Regions from separate parts of the Bacillus sp. FSL H8-0534 genome, predicted to be linked through region 1. Evidence: riboswitches for the same ligand, from Rfam matches in the RefSeq annotation. Region 1 holds a riboswitch; each other region holds the start of a gene.

Evidence for each region. A riboswitch is a leader RNA that binds a small molecule or an ion and turns the genes downstream of it on or off. The one in region 1 is predicted to bind S-adenosylmethionine.
Region 2: it holds a riboswitch for S-adenosylmethionine, as region 1 does, so the genes downstream of both, MHH71_RS08390 (Na+/H+ antiporter NhaC family protein) here and MHH71_RS00940 (MetQ/NlpA family ABC transporter substrate-binding protein) in region 1, are expected to answer to the same signal.
Region 3: it holds a riboswitch for S-adenosylmethionine, as region 1 does, so the genes downstream of both, MHH71_RS00080 (hypothetical protein) here and MHH71_RS00940 (MetQ/NlpA family ABC transporter substrate-binding protein) in region 1, are expected to answer to the same signal.

The regions. Positions count from the first base shown of each region.
Region 1 covers NZ_JBBOUC010000001.1:155,416-161,895, reverse strand. Annotated here, with positions in the region: gene MHH71_RS00960 (YdbC family protein) at 1-53, opposite strand, end outside; gene MHH71_RS00955 (methionine ABC transporter permease) at 255-917, opposite strand; gene MHH71_RS00950 (methionine ABC transporter ATP-binding protein) at 907-1,668, opposite strand; gene MHH71_RS00945 (acyl-CoA dehydrogenase family protein) at 1,675-2,835, opposite strand; gene MHH71_RS00940 (MetQ/NlpA family ABC transporter substrate-binding protein) at 2,849-3,667, opposite strand; SAM riboswitch class I at 3,727-3,816, opposite strand; gene MHH71_RS00935 (YdcF family protein) at 3,988-4,617, opposite strand; gene MHH71_RS00930 (GNAT family N-acetyltransferase) at 4,947-5,444, opposite strand; gene MHH71_RS00925 (GNAT family N-acetyltransferase) at 5,454-6,032, opposite strand; gene MHH71_RS00920 (hypothetical protein) at 6,106-6,396, opposite strand.
Region 2 covers NZ_JBBOUC010000001.1:1,592,915-1,599,394, forward strand. Annotated here, with positions in the region: gene MHH71_RS08370 (sensor histidine kinase) at 1-329, opposite strand, end outside; gene liaF (cell wall-active antibiotics response protein LiaF) at 329-1,069, opposite strand; gene MHH71_RS08380 (PspA/IM30 family protein) at 1,178-1,840, opposite strand; gene MHH71_RS08385 (lmo0954 family membrane protein) at 1,885-2,241, opposite strand; gene MHH71_RS08390 (Na+/H+ antiporter NhaC family protein) at 2,442-3,758, opposite strand; SAM riboswitch class I at 3,864-3,968, opposite strand; gene MHH71_RS08395 (DUF402 domain-containing protein) at 4,119-4,637, opposite strand; gene gltP (glutamate/aspartate:proton symporter GltP) at 4,703-5,974, opposite strand; gene MHH71_RS08405 (murein hydrolase activator EnvC family protein) at 6,472-6,480, shown strand, end outside.
Region 3 covers NZ_JBBOUC010000001.1:11,675-18,154, forward strand. Annotated here, with positions in the region: gene MHH71_RS00060 (ABC transporter ATP-binding protein) at 1-1,306, shown strand, start outside; gene MHH71_RS00065 (ECF transporter S component) at 1,279-2,001, shown strand; gene MHH71_RS00070 (YwiC-like family protein) at 2,216-2,926, shown strand; gene MHH71_RS00075 (hypothetical protein) at 2,973-3,164, opposite strand; SAM riboswitch class I at 3,499-3,597, shown strand; gene MHH71_RS00080 (hypothetical protein) at 3,700-3,960, shown strand; gene MHH71_RS00085 (NAD(P)H-dependent oxidoreductase) at 4,244-4,819, shown strand; gene MHH71_RS00090 (hypothetical protein) at 4,816-5,178, shown strand; partial or broken gene MHH71_RS00095 (TIGR00366 family protein) at 5,389-5,680, opposite strand; gene MHH71_RS00100 (serine hydrolase domain-containing protein) at 5,718-6,480, opposite strand, start outside.

The DNA.
Region 1 (6,480 bases):
GACTGTGATAAAGTTCCAAAAATTTCTTTAATATCAAATTTAATTTCCGCCACTGTTATTCCCCCTTTAAAATATATATTCCCTATTTAGATCTCCTACATTCTCTCATATCTATATCGATAGGGCTAATTTCCCACACATCTACCTCTGATTCATTATGAACTATACTGATTGTTTGAACTTAGCAGAATACCCTCAGCAATTCATCTTTCACTATAAAAAGGCTCGGTGTATACCGAAGCCTTTTTTCATACTTACCGTTTATCAATTTTTGCAGCAATCCTATTCCCAATGAATTGAACAGATTGAACGAGAATAACAAGCATAAGTACCGTAACAATCATAACGTCTGTTTGAAAACGATAATATCCAAAACGAATTGCTAAATCGCCGACACCGCCTCCGCCAACAACACCTGCCATGGCTGAGTAGGAAATAAAACTTACTGTTAAAACTGTTAAGCTTAATACAAGGCCTGAACGCGCTTCAACGAGCAATACTTTCCACACAATTTGCAGTGGCGTCGCTCCCATTGCCTCAGCAGCTTCAATTACACCTTTTGGAACCTCGCGTAATGCTTGCTCTACGAGTCTCGCAAAATAGGGAATGGCTGCTACTGATAATGGAATCGTTGCAGCGATTGGACCAATTGTAGTTCCTAATAAAATTCTTGTAAGTGGCACAAGAGCCACTAGTAAAATGATAAATGGAAATGAGCGAATAATATTTACAATGCCGTTTAAAATACGATGGACAATATTTTGTTCCAAAATTTGTCCTTTACTTGTAAAATATAAAATTACACCTAAAGGAACACCTAAAATAATTGCTGCTCCAACTGAAAGTCCAACCATTAATAATGTTTGTAAAAGTGATGTCCAAATCTCTGGAAGCAGTGGGATAACATTATTGAACATGTGCAATGCCCCTCTCTTGTTCTACACCTAATAGAAGTTTTGCAATTTCTGTTGTTGGTTTTAGATGTTGGTCACGTAAGTGGAAAGATTCAACAACTTCTCCTTCTTCCATCACCGCTACTTTATTACAAATTTGTTTAATTACATTCATTTCATGCGTTACAATTACGATTGTAACTCCTAACTCTTTATTTATCTTTTGTAAAAATTGCAAAATAGATCGTGTCGTTTTCGGATCGAGTGCCGATGTCGGTTCATCACAAAGCAATACCTTGGGATCATTTGCTAATGCACGAGCAATCGCAACACGCTGTTTTTGTCCACCACTTAGTTGAGAAGGAAAATGATGCGCTTTATCACTTAAGCCAACAATCTCCAAACACTCTCTTACACGTTTTTCTCTCTCTTCTTTTGAAACTGATTTCAATTCTAATGGTAAAGCAATATTATCCGATACGTTTTTATTATGAAGAAGATGAAAATGCTGAAAAATCATACCAATTGACTGTCTTGCTGTTCGTAAATCTTTCTTGGATAACTTTGTTAAATCTTTTCCATTTACAATAACTGCACCTGAATCTGGTTTTTCCAATAAATTCATTGTACGTAATAATGTAGACTTTCCAGCACCACTTAATCCAGCAATTCCATATATATCATGTTCCTCAATTTGCAAAGAGACTGATTTTACACCGTGAAATAAACCTTCTTTCGTCTGAAACGTTTTATTGATATCGCGTAACGTTATCATTTTCACTCACTCCTTTTCAATTGATTTAAACGCATCATCTGCTAGTAATGAGAGTGTTACATCATCCATCGGTGGATTGTGTAAACCCGCGCGAACATTTAAATAATAGCGGTGCAGTGGATTCTTTTCAGATAAGCTTTTTGCCCCTACAATTCTCATTGCCTTATCAACAATTGATATCGCCGCATTCGTCGCAATATATTTCGCTGCTGCTAATTCCGCTTGTAAAGATTGTTTATTTTCCACCTCATCATATTTTTTCGCAACTTGGTATAAAAAAGTACGAGCTTGCAAGAGTTCCAGCTCTAATTCGCCTACTAATCTTCTAACGTTTGGAAGCAAACTAATTGGGTGATTTAAACTATTCGGTTGATATGCTTTCGCAAAATCAATCGCATAATTTCTTGCAGCCTGCGCAATCCCTAAATAACATGCTGGTATATGAAGTAACCATCCAATTCCTTTCGGTTTCGCCTGTGAACCTTTTACATCTGTAAAAAATTTATGCGGGATTTCAACATTCTGTAATACAAGATCATGGCTAGCCGTTCCACGCATCGCAACACTATCCCATGTCTCTTCAATCAACACACCCTTTTCGTGTCTTGGAATCACAAATTCTCCTATCTCATCTCGCCCTTCAATGCTTGCAGATATGATGAAATAATCAAGTACTGGCGCCATCGTTGTGAACGTTTTTCTTCCGTTTATAATCCACTTATCGCCTTTTTGTACAGCTAATGTTTCTGGTTTTCCTCCCCGAGTAGGACTCCCTGTCTTCGGTTCAGTTGCCGCCCTGTTAAAAAGGGCGCCTTTTTTTACTTCTTCACAAAACCAAGAAAACATCTCAGGTTTCCATGAGCGATTTTCCGCAAGTTCCTTCACAATTCCAACATGCCATCCAATAGACAAAGCTGTTGCTCCATCTCCCTCTGCAATCTTCTCTTGAAATAAAACAAAATCATATAATGAAATTGCCTTCCCACCAAAATCCTTCGGAAGAGTTAACTTTGTATAACCAATACTTTGTAAGTCTTTAATATTTTCAAAAGGAAAAGAGCCTAGTTCGCTCAGTTGATGTTCCCTTCCTGCAAATTGCGGAATGAATTCTGTTATCTTCTCCAATACGAGAGCTTGTTCTTCTGTTTCTATAAATGATAATGTCATGTCAAGATCTCCTTTACTTTAAGTAGTCAGGAAGCACAAACCCTTCAAATTGTTCTTCAGACTGAATCATCTTTTTGAACTCTGGTGAATGGTATGCTTCAATTAAATCTTTCGCAAATTGTTTTTCTTTATCTTCATCACGAACCGTAACAATAATTCTATGTTGTGAAGGTGTTTTTTCTAATTCCAGTGCCTCTTTTAACTTATGTCCAGATGAAATGACAAGATTTCCGTTAATAATGCCGTAATCTAAATCTTTCATTGCCCTTGGGATTTGTGGTGATTCAAGTGGTACTAATTTGAAATCTTTCTTTTTAAACGTTATATCTTTTTCGGAAATTGTTAAAATATTTACATTTCCTTTTAATTTCACCCAGCCAATCCCTTCTAAAATACGTAATGCCCGTTCTAAATTAACTGGATCATTTGGTACCCCAATCTTCATTCCATCTTTCAAATCATCTAATGATTTATGTTTCTCAGAGTATACACCTTGAGGTGCTGATGGAACTTGAATAATACTTGAAATTTCCGCATTATTTTCTTTTGCGTAAGACTTCATAAAAGCAGTACTTTGAAATATATTTGCATCAATATCCTTATTCGTTAATGCTGGATTTGTTTCGTTTGGTGAATTAAACTCAACAATTTTAATTTTGTATCCCTTTTTCTCTAAGTACGGTTGTACCGCTTTTTTCACTTGATCACTGTACGGACCAGGTGTAAAACCTAAACGAATTTCTTTTTGATCGCCCCCTGATGTCTGCGTGCAACCCGTAATGATAAATAAACTACATACAATACTTACAAGTGCAAAAAATAAACGTTTCATCCCTTCTCCTCCTACTAAAAAACAACCTTACATATTAAGAAGGTTGTCATCTCTTTTCCTTCTTATCTACTCGGAATTAGCACCTTTTTTATTACAGATAGGTTGCTGAAGCTTCATTGGGCCGTTCCCTCCACTTCTCTCGATAAGATTATATTTGATTATGCATTCTAGTGTGTCACTATTCCGATGAAAATACAAGGTTTTTATTGAAAGTTTTTTCTATAATTTGTAAAGTTATAGAAAATCCAAAGCATATTTGCATAAAAAAAGGATAGACTCCGTAGAACCACTCTACCTTTGTCTATCCTTTTCTTTATTTTTTAATCACCTTTCAATATACGCAAAGGTAACGATGCAACATATCCAATATAAGAACATAATTCTTTAAAGAAAAATGGAATTTCCGTATCTAATGTTTTATATGCTGATGTTGGCGTTGGTGATGCATATGCATCTATCCCAATATGCTTCGCTATTCTCATCGCTCGCTTCATATGAAGAGGATCACTTACAATCGTATACGTATGTAAGCCATTATCAATTCCAACCTGTTTCGCATTCTTTAAATTATCTTCTGTAAAACGCGACTGTGTTTCAATTAATATATCTTCATCCTTTACGTTATGCTTTAATGCATACGCTTTCGCAGTACGTGCTTCTTCCTGCTCTGCTTCAAATTTAGTACCACCTGTAAAAATAATTTTTTTAATACTTCCATTCTTATACAAAGAAATCGCATGATTGATTCTTTCACGAAATACAGGAGATGGTTTTCCGTTCCAAGAAGCTGCTCCTAGTACAATAGCAGCATCTGTATCCACCTCATCCGTTTTAAAGCGATAACTCCAAATATCGTAAGCTGCATAACTTACAAATAGAATGATAGAACTAACCATGAGCAAGAACACTTGCAAGACTCTTCTTTTTTTACTTTTCTTATTTTGTTTCATTTGTACTGGCCCCCGTGCATTATCCATACTTCTAAAAAATAATCTATTTTAAATCATTATATTTGAGTTCATTTGAAAGAAGGCACTTTTCTCAACAATTGATTCGTGCTATAAAGGGTTTTCATTCAAATAGAGGATTTTTAATTTACTATTTTTTGTGGTGCATATTTTATGAATTTAATTTATGTACAAAATTTCTCATACAACTCCATTGTAACGAATTTTTTCACAGAAGGGAATGATGAAACAAAAGTATATAAAAGAAGTAATCATTTTGTAAGAAAAAGAGGTATATTTTTTCCCTCTTAGGGACGTATACCTCTTCCACTTCACTTTACAATCCAATATTTCATATGTTGTTCTTCAAGCACACATGTAAAACCGGCTTTTTCTAACACTCTACTTGAAGCGGCATTACTCGTTAAACAATCTGCTTGAATCGTTTGCACTTCTTCATTCCGTTCTAACCATTCAACGAAAGCTTTTGCCATTTCAGTCGCATAACCCTTCCCTTGATATTCTGGTACAATACTATATCCGATCTCTACTGTACCAGTTGGATCGGGCGCACCTTTACAACCCATATCACCAATAATAACATTATCTTCCTTATGAACAATCAGTCCACTCCACTTACTTTGTTCCGGATTTTTCCGTAAACCTTCAGCAACCCATGGTAAAATATCTTTATAATCAGGCATTGGCCATTCTAAAGATATTTTATATGGTATGATTTCTTGCAGCTCTTCTCTGCCTTTTATCGTTGCCTCAACAAGTTCTAATGTAAAAGGAATCATCTTTAGTCTTTTTGTTTCAATATTTGTCATGTTTGCCTCCTATTTATACAGGTCCATTTTGTGCAGTAATCGATCTTTCACGATTGGCCACTCGCTTGCAATGATGCTATATACTACCGCATCCCTTATATAACCGCTTGGTAACCTTCTCTCATTTCGTAATATCCCTTCTTTTACTGCACCTAGCCGTTCAATTGCTCGTTGTGCTTTTTCATTTCGCAAGTCTGTTTTTATTTGCACGCGCAGCATTTGTAATTCTTCAAACGCATATTGCAATAACATATACTTACATTCCGTATTTATACTCGTTCTCTGTACACTCGGATGATACCACGTTTGACCAAGTTCAACAGTCTTGCTTTCTGTTGATATATTGTATAAACGTGTACTGCCGACAACTTCATTCGTTTTTTGATCTATCACAACAAATGGTAAATCCGTTCCCTTTTCATATCGTTTTACTGCCGTTTCAACATATCGCTCCATATCTTGATAGCTATCCATTTTAGCTATTAAATACGTCCAGATTTCTTTATTTCCTTCCACAATTGAAAATAATTTTTCTATATCATTTGTATCTATTAATCGTAACATTGCTCGTTCATTTGTTATTTGCATGAACAATTCCCCTTTTCTATGTATCTAGCTGTATTATAATTAAAAATGCACTATCTATCAAAATATTTAAAATTTATTTTCTATCACTTAAAATCCAATAATACGAAAAAGAAGACTCACTTTGTACAGAAGAAACTGTAAAAATACCTATCATTTCATTTTCCTTTAAAATGATGTAAGTGTTTTTATTTATTACCGCTTGAATGATCTCTTCGTCATCTCCACCTTCTAAAAGATACTGCCACTGGTCAATTTCTCGCTCTTTTAACCACTGTGCAACTTCTTTTAGCATTTTAACAATGAGAGGACTTTCATCATTATGTGCAGTTCTAATTTGATAGCCTTCAAGAATATTTTGATACAATTTTTCTTCCTTCCTTTTAGCACTTCGGCTTTTTACTTAAATAAAAAAAGAAACACTCTACCTTAATATATAAAATTGAATGGT
Region 2 (6,480 bases), 1.4 Mb from region 1:
TCTACTTCATGAAATTCATCCTCTGCAGTAAACGAAACGTCTTTTGGAAAATTACCTCGCTCTACTTCAAATAAAAAAGTATTTAAACCTTGAATACGCTGCTGCATATAGTAACCAATTGCATATCCAACAATTCCTCCAATAAGAAGACTTGTGCTCATAATGAACAAGCTAATTGGAACAGAAGCAATGGATTCTTTCCACAATAAATCGTATACATCTTCTCTACTTTTCCATACATATACAATCGTACAAATAATTGCAATACTAACAGAAGATAACATAGAGTAACGAATATACATCCATGAAATATTCTTTTGCTTTTTCATTATACTTTCCTCACTTCCGTATCGCCTACGACAAGCGAAGAAATTATTTTAATACGCCGAGGAGCTTCCCTATACTGTTCTGTTTTGAATGTAACATTTCGATTAAATCCTGTCTCTTCATGTCCTGGAAGTAATACTCTACCAACAATAACAGAATGATTTAAAGATAATTCAATATCGTACGGAACATACAAACGAATGTTACCAATAACGCCACGAATAACGATAACCGTTTCTCCTTCAGGAATCATCGCCGTCGTCAAGTCAATTTCAACATCACCGACTCCGTACTGGACATTAATATCCTCTAATTCATAAATATGATCCATCATTCTTACGTTACCTACCATCATATTTTTAAGATATGGTTCTGTACGATAGATTTGTTTTTCTTCATCTATATATCCTTTTTCCTTAATTTCTACCTGTACAGTTTTTGGCTTCTGCTGTCCTTGTATAAGCTGATAACCGATGAAAGCTAAGCAAGTAACTACAACAAGTACGAAGGCTGCTGATGAAAACAGGAAGAATAAAAAAATAAGTCCTCCGACAAATAAAAACACATTACCTCTCACATAGCGATTCTTTTTCCGATAATGTCTTCCGAACATAATCATAATAAATGCAAAAATAAGAGCACCCGGTTCAAAATGTCCGAGAATCATATCAAGAAAAAGACCAAATCCAAATATGATGAGGAGCATCCCCACTAGTTGTGATTTTGAAAATTGTTTCTTCATTTCAGCTCCCCTCCTTCTTGTCACATATAAATAGAAGAAAAAGGTATTGCTTTCCAACACCTTTTCTTCTATCACTATATCATAAGCTCGTTTTATAATGTACTACAATTATTTTGTTACTTCTTTTGTTAAGGATACTTCATCCTTTTCTTTCATTTCACGCTCAAGCTTTGCAATTTTCATATCAAATGTATCACGCTCATGATCTTCATTCATGCGAAGTTCTAAATCACGAATGTGATCTTCAATTTCTTCAAATCGTAAGAATGGGTTGTTCTCATCCATTTTATGAAGAGCTGTATTCATGCGACGGTTCGCATGAGCCATGTTTTCACGTGCCATTAATTCCATACGCTTTGCATTCATTTCTTTTAGTTTATTTTTCATTTCAGAAAGACGTCGTTCTAACTCATCGATTTGCTCCACTACACCTGCATACATTTCTTCTAGTCGAGCTACTTGCCCTTCATAATATGCTACTTCTTCTAATGCACGTTCATGCAATTGCATTTCCCCTGCTTCTTGTGCAATTATCGCCTGTTTTGATCGCTTATTTACGAAATAACGAGCCTGCTCAAGTTCACGAGCAAAATTAGATTTTAGTGTTTTATGACGCTGAATTAATTTTTCAATTTTTGTTACTTCACGCTCGCTATCGCGTAAATATTGATTTAACATAGCGATTGGATTTTTTCTTTCTTTCTCATCTAAAACATTATGAAAATCTGCTAAAATTGCATCGCGTACACGTCCGAATAAAGATTGTTTCATTATAATCTTCCTCTCTTCTACTTTATGATTTAAATTGTTTTATATTAGTTTTTCATTAACTTGTTCCACTCATCTTCAAAGTTGCTATATCGTTTAGAGCCTTCTGAAGCAGAATCAACTACTACATCTTTTTCTTTTTTCCACTCACGGTATCCATAGTATAGAACTACTAATGCTACGATACCGATTAATGCTGGGGAATGGGAAAGGGCAATTGACAAGCCGATTAAACCGCCAATACCCCAAACTAACTTTCCAAAAAATGATTGTGCTCGCACAAATGATTTATAGCTCCAGTACACAATCCCTGCTCCAATTGCGAATCCTACAATACCAGCAAGACTACCAAGAGCAATCAAAGCCAAAATACCGGCCGCGATAAACGCTAAAAATTGTTTCATCTTGTGCTTGCCTCCCTTCGATTTGATACTCTTATCTTAACTATTTTTTTGACTTTCCATAACGAGCTTAAGAACCGTTTTCGAATCAGACTTAAGACCTATTCCGGGTCAGCCCTACATTAATATGCATATAAAGTTAAACAAAGCGTATATACGCTTCATAAAGAAAAGAGGATGCCTTATATAAGACATCCTCTTCTTTACGCTGTTTTATGATATTCTTTTTTTTCCGCTACCTTCGAAAACCGCGGAAAACCAATTAAAATGGAGACTATACCACATACTCCAACTAAAATTGGATAAAACGCATATGGTAACAGTTCAATTGGAGATAATGCGGCAAATCCTGCTGCTGTTAACATTTGTGCACCGTACGGAATTAATCCTTGTATGCAGCAAGAGAAAAGATCTAACACACTCGCTGATTTTCGTGGATCAATTTCATATTGATCGGCAATATTTTTTGCAAGCGGTCCTGTGAAAATAATAGAAATTGTGTTATTCGCTGTACACATATTCGTCATACTCACTAAACCGGCGATTCCAAACTCCGCGCCTTTTTTCGAACGAATATTACGTGTTAATATATCCATTAAATATTGAATACCACCATTATATTGAATGAGTTCAACCATTCCACCGATTAAAATTGCTAGTAATACTAACTCCATCATACCGCCAATGCCAGTCGTTACACTTTTAAAGAAACTCGCTAATGTATAACTTCCATCTATTAGGCCGATAATGCCAGATAATACAGTTCCACCTGTTAATACGATGAGCACATTCCATCCAAGCAACGCTGTAACAAGTACACCTGCGTATGGTAAAATTTTCACCCAATCAAACATATGAGCTTTAATTTCTGTATGATTCCCTAATGTAATAACTACTAATAGTACAATCGTTATAATTGCAGCTGGCAGTACAATTAAAAAGTTCGTTTTAAACTTATCTTTCATTTCTGTTCCTTGCGAACGAACAGCTGCAATTGTCGTGTCAGAAATAAATGATAGATTGTCACCAAACATTGCCCCACCGACAACTGTTGCCATCGTTAACGCAATAGAAATATCTGTTTGCTGGCTAATCCCTACAGCAATTGGTGCTAACGCTGCAATAGTTCCCATCGAAGTTCCCATCGCTAGTGAAATAAAGGCCCCTATAACAAAAATCCCAGCAACGATAAACCCTTGCGGTAAAATAGACAGTGCTAAATTAACTGTAGAGTCAACTCCACCCATTCCTTTTGCTGTTTCAGAAAACGCACCAGCAAGTACAAAAATCAACACCATAATCATAATATCCGGATTACCAGCCCCTTTGGCAAACCGTTCAACTTTCACTGTAAAGCTTTCCTTACGATTCATCACTAACGCTGTTCCTACAGCTATTAAAATCGCAACAAGTATCGGCAATTTATAGAAATCACCTGTAATAATGCCAGAACCAATAAATAGCCCCAAAAATATTCCAAGCGGTAATAACGCCAAACCATTCCCTCTCGTTTGTTTCAAAATAACATCTCTCCCTATTTCTAAACTATTTCTAAACCTTTTCTATTCAATAACAAAAGACCTCTTCCGAAAAGAAGAGGTCTTATAATTCTATAAGAAACACTCTCCTCATCTTTCAAGCACATGCTTGCTGGATTTGGCACAGCACTCCATCGTGAGTCCGCTGCCGAGGCATCGTAGGGCCAGTCCCTCCGCCTCTCTTTATAAGAAGGTTTCATATTTTATTTTTAATAATAATTTCTTTCCTAACTTTACTCGCTTACAAATCAAAAGTCAATTATTATTTGTATAAAAACAGTTGGTATTTTTTTGATATTTATACAAAAACACGAATAAATCAGCATAAAGAAAGGAAAATAGTCATTTTAATTTTTGAATTTCTTTTTCTAAAATTGCAATCCAAGGAAGCTTTTCTTTTTCAATTTCCTCCATAAGCCATTTGGCCGTATCCCACGCTACATTATGTTCTTCTTCAGAAATATCTCCAGCTATATACGCTTCTTCTAATTCATCTTCATCCAGTAAATATACCTCACCGTTAGGTAATAACACTACATCCAAATATAAATCGTCGAAATAGGGCATACCTCGCCCATCTATTCTAAATTTTTTTGCCACATCAATATAATACTGCACTAAGTTCTTCTTTTCATCGAGCATAGCTGTAATCGCAAAGTTCTTATCATTTATAAAATACTGCACCCATGTGTATCCATCATTTACAATGCAAAGTTCTTGATTATTATATTGCTTGTAACTAGGCTCTGTCACTTTGGGCGTATGCAGTATCCCTAACATTCCTTGCTCTATGATCTTCACTTCATATGTTTTCTCTATTAGCCGTTCCCAGGACGAACCATCTCCGTATTTCCGTTTCATTATTCTCTCTCCTTTACTATGCAAAAAAGCCCCCACATCTTATGTGAGGGCTTTTACGACAATTATTACGCTGCTTGTTTCTCTGAAATCTCTTTTAAATAGGCTTGTCCTTTTGCATCGTCATATTGACCTTCCCACTTAGACATAACAACAGCTGCTAAAGAGTTACCTACAACGTTAACTGCTGTACGAGCCATATCTAAAATACGGTCAATACCTGCGATAAATGCTAAACCTTCTGCTGGAATACCTACTGTACCAAGTGTCGCTAATAGTACAACGAATGATACTCCTGGTACACCGGCAATCCCTTTAGATGTAACCATTAATACAAGTAATAATGTAATTTGTTGTGTAATGGATAAATCAATACCGTACATTTGCGCTAAGAAAATTGCCGCAATCGCTTGGTATAGCGTCGATCCATCTAAGTTAAACGAGTAACCAGTTGGAATAACGAAAGATGTAATTGCTTTCGGACAACCGAATTTCTCCATTTTCTCCATCAGTTTCGGTAAAACCGTTTCTGAGCTCGCAGTAGAATACGCTAAAATCAGCTCATCTTTTAAAATTTTGAAGAATTGGAAAATATTAATCCTGAATAATTTTGCCGTAAGTCCTAATACAACTACGACGAAGAAAATCATGGATCCATAAACGACGATTACTAATTTCCCTAACGGAATTAATGAAGCTAAACCAAATGTAGAAACTGTAACACCGATTAATGCGAATACACCAAATGGTGCGAACTTCATAACTTGGTTTGTTACGTAAAACATTGCATCTGCTACGCCTTGGAAAAATTGAAGAACCGGTCGTCCTCTTTCACCAACCGCCGCAACTCCTAAACCAAATAGTACAGAGAAGAAAATAATGGCAAGCATATCGCCATCAACCAATGATTTCATAATATTCGTCGGAACGATATTTACAAATGTATCTGCAAACGAATGACTTTGCACTTGAGCTGTCGTTTCTGCATATTTAGAAATATCAGTCTTTGTTAATTGATCCATATTCACGCCTTTTCCTGGTTGAAAAATATTCGCTACCAGTAGGCCAACAACAATCGCAATCGTTGTAATAATTTCGAAGTAAATAATTGTCTTTCCGCCTAATCGACCTAGCTTTTTAACATCACCAACTCCTGCAACCCCAACAATGATGCTCGCTACGACGATTGGTACAACAATCATTTTAATTAATCGGATGAAAATATCACCAATTGGTTTTAAGTATCCTACCACTGTGCTATCGCCATAAAAAATTGCCCCAACTGCAATACCAAGCGCAAGACCTATTAAAATTTGCCATGCAAGTCCTATCCTTTTCATACTTGCTGCAACCCCCTTCTTAGATGCATTAACTCTCCCCTTCTCTTGTTCTATGAAACTAAGAAATTAAGAGTATTACATATTATTCGACAATTCACTACATTTTGTCCCTGTTAAAAATCATAAATCAAAAAATGAAATCTGACAACAAAATAAATTTGTGTGAATACAAATAATTTTCTTGACAAAAATAAAACTCATGTCAGAAAACCTAACATGAGAACGATTCCTCACTATTCACTTATAGATTTTAAAACAAAGCTTTATTGTGTAAAATGAAATCATTTTTATTCATTTTATGTGCTGCTAAAATTAAAAAATTCGATTCTTAATACCAATTTCAACTTTACAATTAGACGACAAACTCTCCTAAAATATTCTTAATTCCGACAATACTTAGCAATTTTATAAAATTTTCTTTACAGTATGATTACAACAATAGACACCCTTCTTCTTCTTATGATATATACATTCATAGGGAAAGGAGCTAGACAACAATGAAAAAA
Region 3 (6,480 bases), 140 kb from region 1:
TATAATTCAAAAGAGAATCGCTGAATTAATTAGTTTTTTAGGTTTTCAAGATTTGTTACACCAGTCTGTTCACACGTTATCGGGAGGACAAAAACAACTTGTTAATTTAGCGGCAGTTCTTGTTTTGCAACCTAAATTGTTACTGCTTGATGAACCGACAGCACAGCTTGATCCAATTGCAGCAAAAGATTTTTTAGGGTTATTGAAACGAATTAACGAAGAACTCGGGATTACAATTATCATGAGTGAACATCGTTTAGACGAAGTAATGCCACTAGCAACTCGAGTTGTGTTTATGAATGCTGGGGAAATTATTTATGATGGAATTCCGCAACAGGTTATATCTAAAATGTGGACAGTAGAAGAATTCCGACCGTTTATTCCTCAAATTCCAAGATTGTTTTTAGAATGGAATGTAGAGCAAATACCCTTTACGGTAAAGGGAGCACAAACACAAATTCATTCCGAGTTACCTATCGAACATGAAGTGCCAGTTATATCGCAAACAGAAAAAAAAGAAGTGATTTTACAAGTAAAACATATATCCTTTCAATATGAAAAAAATAGCCCTTTTATTTTACGGGACTTAACCTTATCAATTGAACAAGGGAAGTGGACTGCGCTTGTTGGGAAAAATGGTACTGGAAAATCAACACTTTTAACCATCTTGGCAGGATTAAACAAAACTAGAAGAGGAAAAGTACGGTGGAACGGAACGGAGATTCATAAAATTGATTCAAAGGAACGATTTAAAAGAATAGGTTTTGTATCGCAACATCCATATTATCATTTTACATTTGAGACGGTGTGGGATGAAGTTTTTGAAAGAGCAAATGAATTATATGGTGATATAGGGAAAAAAATCGCAGGAGATATGTTGAAAAGATTTTGGCTTCATTCTATTCGAGATCGTCATCCACATGATTGTAGTGGGGGAGAACAACAGTTAATCGCACTATGTACGGCTTTATTATCGAAGCCAAATTTATTATTACTAGACGAACCGACAAAAGGGCTTGATCCAGAAAAAAAAGAAAAATTAGGTGTGCTGTTTCAAGAGTTACAAAAAGAAGGAACAACAATTGTGATGGCAACACATGACATTGAATTTGCAGCTAAATATGTTGATCATTGTATGATGTTATTTGATGGGAACGTAATTATGGATGATACACCAAAGAAATTCTTTAGTGATAATTTCTTTTATACAACATCTATTAATCGTTTTATTCGCAAGCAATTACCTTATGCATTAACGTGGGAGGATGTGTACAAATCGTGTCCAAGCGATATTTTGCTCTCATAATGCTTAGTTTCATTATTGTAATAAGTACGCTTCTCTTTACTTCTTTTGTAACAGATAAATATTATATTTGGTGTAGTTTATTTTTATTATCCATTATCATGTTACCTTTTTATATACGATTTGAGAGGAAAGCATTTGTTTCACGTGAAATAGTCATTGTAGCTGTTTTAGCAGCAATAGCAGCAGTTAGTCGTGTACCGTTTTCCATTATGCCGAGTGTACAACCAACATCTTTTGTTATTATTGTATCTGCAATTGTTTTTGGAAGTGAAACAGGCTTTATGATTGGGGCAACGGCAGCACTTGTATCTAATATATTTTTAGGACAGGGGCCTTGGACACCGTGGCAAATGTTTTCTTGGGGAATGATAGGCTTTATAGCTGGTTTACTTCGAAATACATTTATAATGAGAAAGTTATGGGGGAGAGTCATCTATGGGTTCATAGCCGGCTTTGTTTTTGGCTGGATTATGAACTTGTGGGGGATACTTGGCTTTTTAGAAGGATTAACATGGAAAGACTTTATTGCATACTACGCTGCAAGTTTTTACTTTGATCTAGCTCATGCACTCTCAAATGTAATTTTTCTTGTTTTGTTTAGCTCATCGTGGATTAGAATTATTACAAGGTTTAAAAAGAAATATGGAATTTTAGATGATGATAAAGAGCTATTATCTCAAGTAAACAAAGCATAAGTACATATCATAAAGCATAAGAATATAAAGTAGGGTCGCGACTTACATATTCGTTTGCCTCTTTCATGCTTCTTACCACTGGTGAGAAGCATTTTTTCATACATATTATATTGTGAAAAATGTCAAGAAATCGATTTAATATGCTTCGATTTTTATATGAGATTTTTTATATAATAGTAAATGAGAAAAAATTCAAAGAGGAGATGCCTTATTCATGAAGCTAGTTGTTCCAAAGCAGCACGGTGCATGGGGGATGCTGCTGATTCCATTTATACTTAGTGTAATACTTGGTAAAGCTACTTTCTATCATATTCCACTCTTTATCGCTTGGTTATTTATCTATTTAGCAACATATCCATTTTTAATGTACATGAAGCAACCGCGAAAGAAAGCATTTTTACATTCAGCAATTATTTATTTTATTATTGCATGTGTCTTCGGTATACTATCTTTACTATACGAGTGGAGAATTCTTTTCCTCGCAGCTGTTATGATTCCGCTCTTTTTTGTGAATATATATTTTGCTCGTCAAAAAAGGGAACGAGCTTTAGTAAATGATATTTGTGCAATACTTGTTTTCTGCACGGGCGGTTTGATTAGTTATTATTTTTCAATGAAAACAATTGATGAAACAGCATGTTGGATTGCAGCAACTTCTTTTTTATACTTTTTAGGTAGTACATTTTATGTGAAAACTATGATACGTGAAAAGAATAACCCGACATATCGTTATGTATCATGGGGATATCACATTTTCTTAACTGTTGCATTGTTTGTAGTAAACCCATGGCTTTCTCTAGTTTTTATACCTAGTCTAGTTCGAGCAATTATATTATATGGTAAGAAAATATCTATTTTAAAAGTAGGGGTTTTAGAAATCGTTAATTCTGTATATTTTTTAATTGTCACGGCAATACTGTTTTAGTATGCCATTTGAGTTACATCCCATCTAGTAAATAGATGGGATGTATTTATTCTTGTTCCAAAATATGAACCGCATGATCACATTTTTGTAAGGCGTGCTCCACAGCCTGTAAGGATTGTTCTATACGTTCTCGATTATCACTTTTTTCGACTGTTTGTAATGCGTTTTCTAAAGATTGTTTTGCTTCATGTAAAGAATGATAAGAATCTTGAACATATCCACGTGCGTTTTTGCTCATTATATATTACTCCTTTATCCCGCTATTTGTGGGCAGTAATACTCCTACCTCAAAATTCGGTGAAAGAAAAGAAGTTAGGTGGGAGTTAAACTGCCCGTAAAAGCTCGATTGGTCGGGCTAATAATCAGTGGGGGATGTAGAAAACCCCCACTGATTAAAGTTCCACTCTATTGCATACACTTCTAGTATGAACGTTAGAAAAGAAAATATAACTTGTTTTAAATGTTTTATCCCTGCTATTACAGATAGTAATGGTTCAATTGATTAAAGTTTCACTTTATATGATTTGACAATTGAAATGAAAATGGCTATAGTAGGCTATAAAGTGAATATTTTCTTATCCAGAGAGGTGGAGGGACTGGCCCGATGAAACCCAGCAACCGCGATGCAGGTGCTAATTCCAGCAGAACATATTTGTTCTGGGAGATAAGACGAAGATATATACGTAACTTCTTCTTATCGAAGAGGTTTTTTTGTTGCAAAAAAACCGATTCTAAAAACAACAGAATAAGAAGAAAGGGGTTGCAATTGTACTGTGACACTTGAAAAATACGTAAAGCTGCGTAATGCAGTATATGAATATATGATGGAGCAAGATAAACCAATATCACTATTAGATATTCAAGAACATATCGTTTCGCATCATGAAGGAAAATTCACGAAAAAAATGTTACACCAATTTTATTTATCAAGGTTATTAGACGAATTGAAACTGGATGGGAAAATTACTTTAGCTGATGAAGAATACCTCTATGCTGAAAAAGGGGTATATTATAAGGCGCGAAAAGGGAGCTAGGCTCTCTTTTTTCATGCTATAATTTATCTGAAAATTAAAAGGAGTATGTAGAGTAAAAGACTGCAGAAGCAGCCTGATACAAGGGAATGGTGTTGAGTGTGTAGTGTCAAAAGTTGAATATGCCCTGAAAGAGGCATTTCATTCGGCTAAAAACGAAAAGAGACACCTTCGCCGAGTAGGTGTCAGTTGTTGTGTCATGTAGGCTTGCTACTTGACATGTATTAGAATATCATGCAAACCAGGCGGAGTCAAAAGGGAATTTAAGGAAAGGTGTTGTTTGGAGATGAATGTACTAATCATATATGCACATCCCAATCCATCTAGTTTCAATGCAGCTATATTAGAACATGTACAAAAAGGACTGCAAAAAACAAATCATTTTGTTACATTGCTTGACCTATATAAAGAACAATTTAACCCAGTACTTATTTTTAATGAAGATAAGAGAAGACGTGATTTAGCATATGAAGAAGAGACAGAAAAATACAGAAGATTGATCAAAGAGACAGATTTTTTTATTTTTATTTATCTAATATGGTGGTGGGGAATGCCAGCTATTTTGAAAGGGTTTATTGATCGCGTTTTTGTTACAGGATTTTCTTATAAATATGAAGGGGCGTTACCAAAAGGATTACTCATAGGAAAAAAAGCATGGGTTATTAATACTTTAGATTCGCCGTTATGGTACGTGGCACTCTTATATCGCTCTGCTGATTGGGTGATTATGAAAAAGGGGATTTTACGATTTTGTGGTATACGCCAAATAAAACGTTCAGTCTTTCAATCTGTAAAAACAAGTAAAGCGATAAAACGGGAAAAGTGGCTGCTAGAAATGCAAGAAAAGGCTAAAAAATTATGAGTGAAATAGAAAACATAATGAGATGCTGTAATCGTACTGATGAATTGTTCCGTACATATATTGCTTGTTTGCTTCAATTGAAACACCATAGCGAGATGTTTCAAAAAGTGTATCAAGAACTAAGAGTTGATTATTTAGTAAGGGGAATTTGTGAACGGGAAGTCGATGGGGTTATTAAAGAAAGTAAGGAGTATAAGATGTATGACTTACCCAAAGCATTACGGTGGGATCTTTTACGAGCAAACCCTTCGAGTATAGAAAATGTATGTACAGAATTATTTGGGTACGGGAGTTTAAATTTCACTACTAGGGAATGGGGAAATGTGATTATATGTATTGAAAATGAACAATCACAATAATAGTTATTATGTAAAAAAGCTAGTATAAAACTAAGTCATATCGTTTTCAAATCAGCGAGGGGAAAGGGTTACTTTTTCGTTTTTATTGAGATTGTGTAGAAATAATAAAGTTATTTCATTTTTCTTCTAAGAACACTCCCCTTCTGGCAAACGATATATAGGAAATTTTTTTAGTTGTTTCGTAATTGTTTTATTTAGTATCATTTTGATTTAAATAAAAAGAAAGCATAAACTGATGATTACCCCTGCATATAGTAAATTAACAACACAAAACCCTATCATATCGCGCACCTAAACCAACAATGGCTAATACAGGTAATGCCCAGAAAGGCTGTATTAAGTTCGTCCAAGCATCGCCCCAAGCGATTGCCATCACAGTTTTCGCGGTAGGTACACCAAGTTCCGTGCCAGCTGGGATCATTTTAGGGGCTTGAACGACTCATTGTCCGCCTCTAGATGGAACAAAAACATTTACAATTCTCGAGCTTAAAAATGTGAATAATTGAATGTTTTGATGAATCATAAATAAAGAAAAGCTTTCACTCCTGTGAAAGCTTTTCTAAGTGTTTTGCAATTTGTATATACATATTGGAGTAAGTAGAATGGACATCACTGCTCGGACTAGCATTTGATGAAAAGTGTACAATCACCATATTTGCATTTGGATCGATATAGAGGCATTGTCCGTAACTTCCTAACACTTCAAAAGCGCCCTGTTCGTTATGAGGAATCCACCATTGATTATGATAAGAAATAGGTGCACCTGGCCCGATTGCTAATTCGCCTTCTTGTACGCTCTTTACACTTTCCGAAATAGAGGAAGGGAGAACTTGCACGTCATGATAGCGACCGTTATGTAAAATCAATTGCCCAAATCTGGCCATATCTCTTGCAGTGGCATTTAAACCGGCGCTTGCCTGTTCAACTCCTGTTTCATCCGTAATATAATACGCATTTTCTTCCATACCTATTTTGGACCAAATTCGTTCACTTACATTTTCGGCTAATGATTTGCCGGTCACTGTCCGTATAATCCAGCCGAGTGTTTCAGATGAGCCGTTATTATATGAAAATGCAGTTCCAGGTGATGCTGTTTCTTTTGCTTCTCGTAACATATCATAAATTTTCATTGGGCCATCATAGTTTTTAGCACGAGGAAGAATATTACTAGCTAAATATAACTGTGCATCTTGATTTTCTAATCCCGGTTGTATATACCCATGTGTCGGGTATTCAGCAGAAACCTGCATGTCCATTAATTGTTGAATTGTTGCTTTCCCGAAAGGTGTATTTCGTAATTCT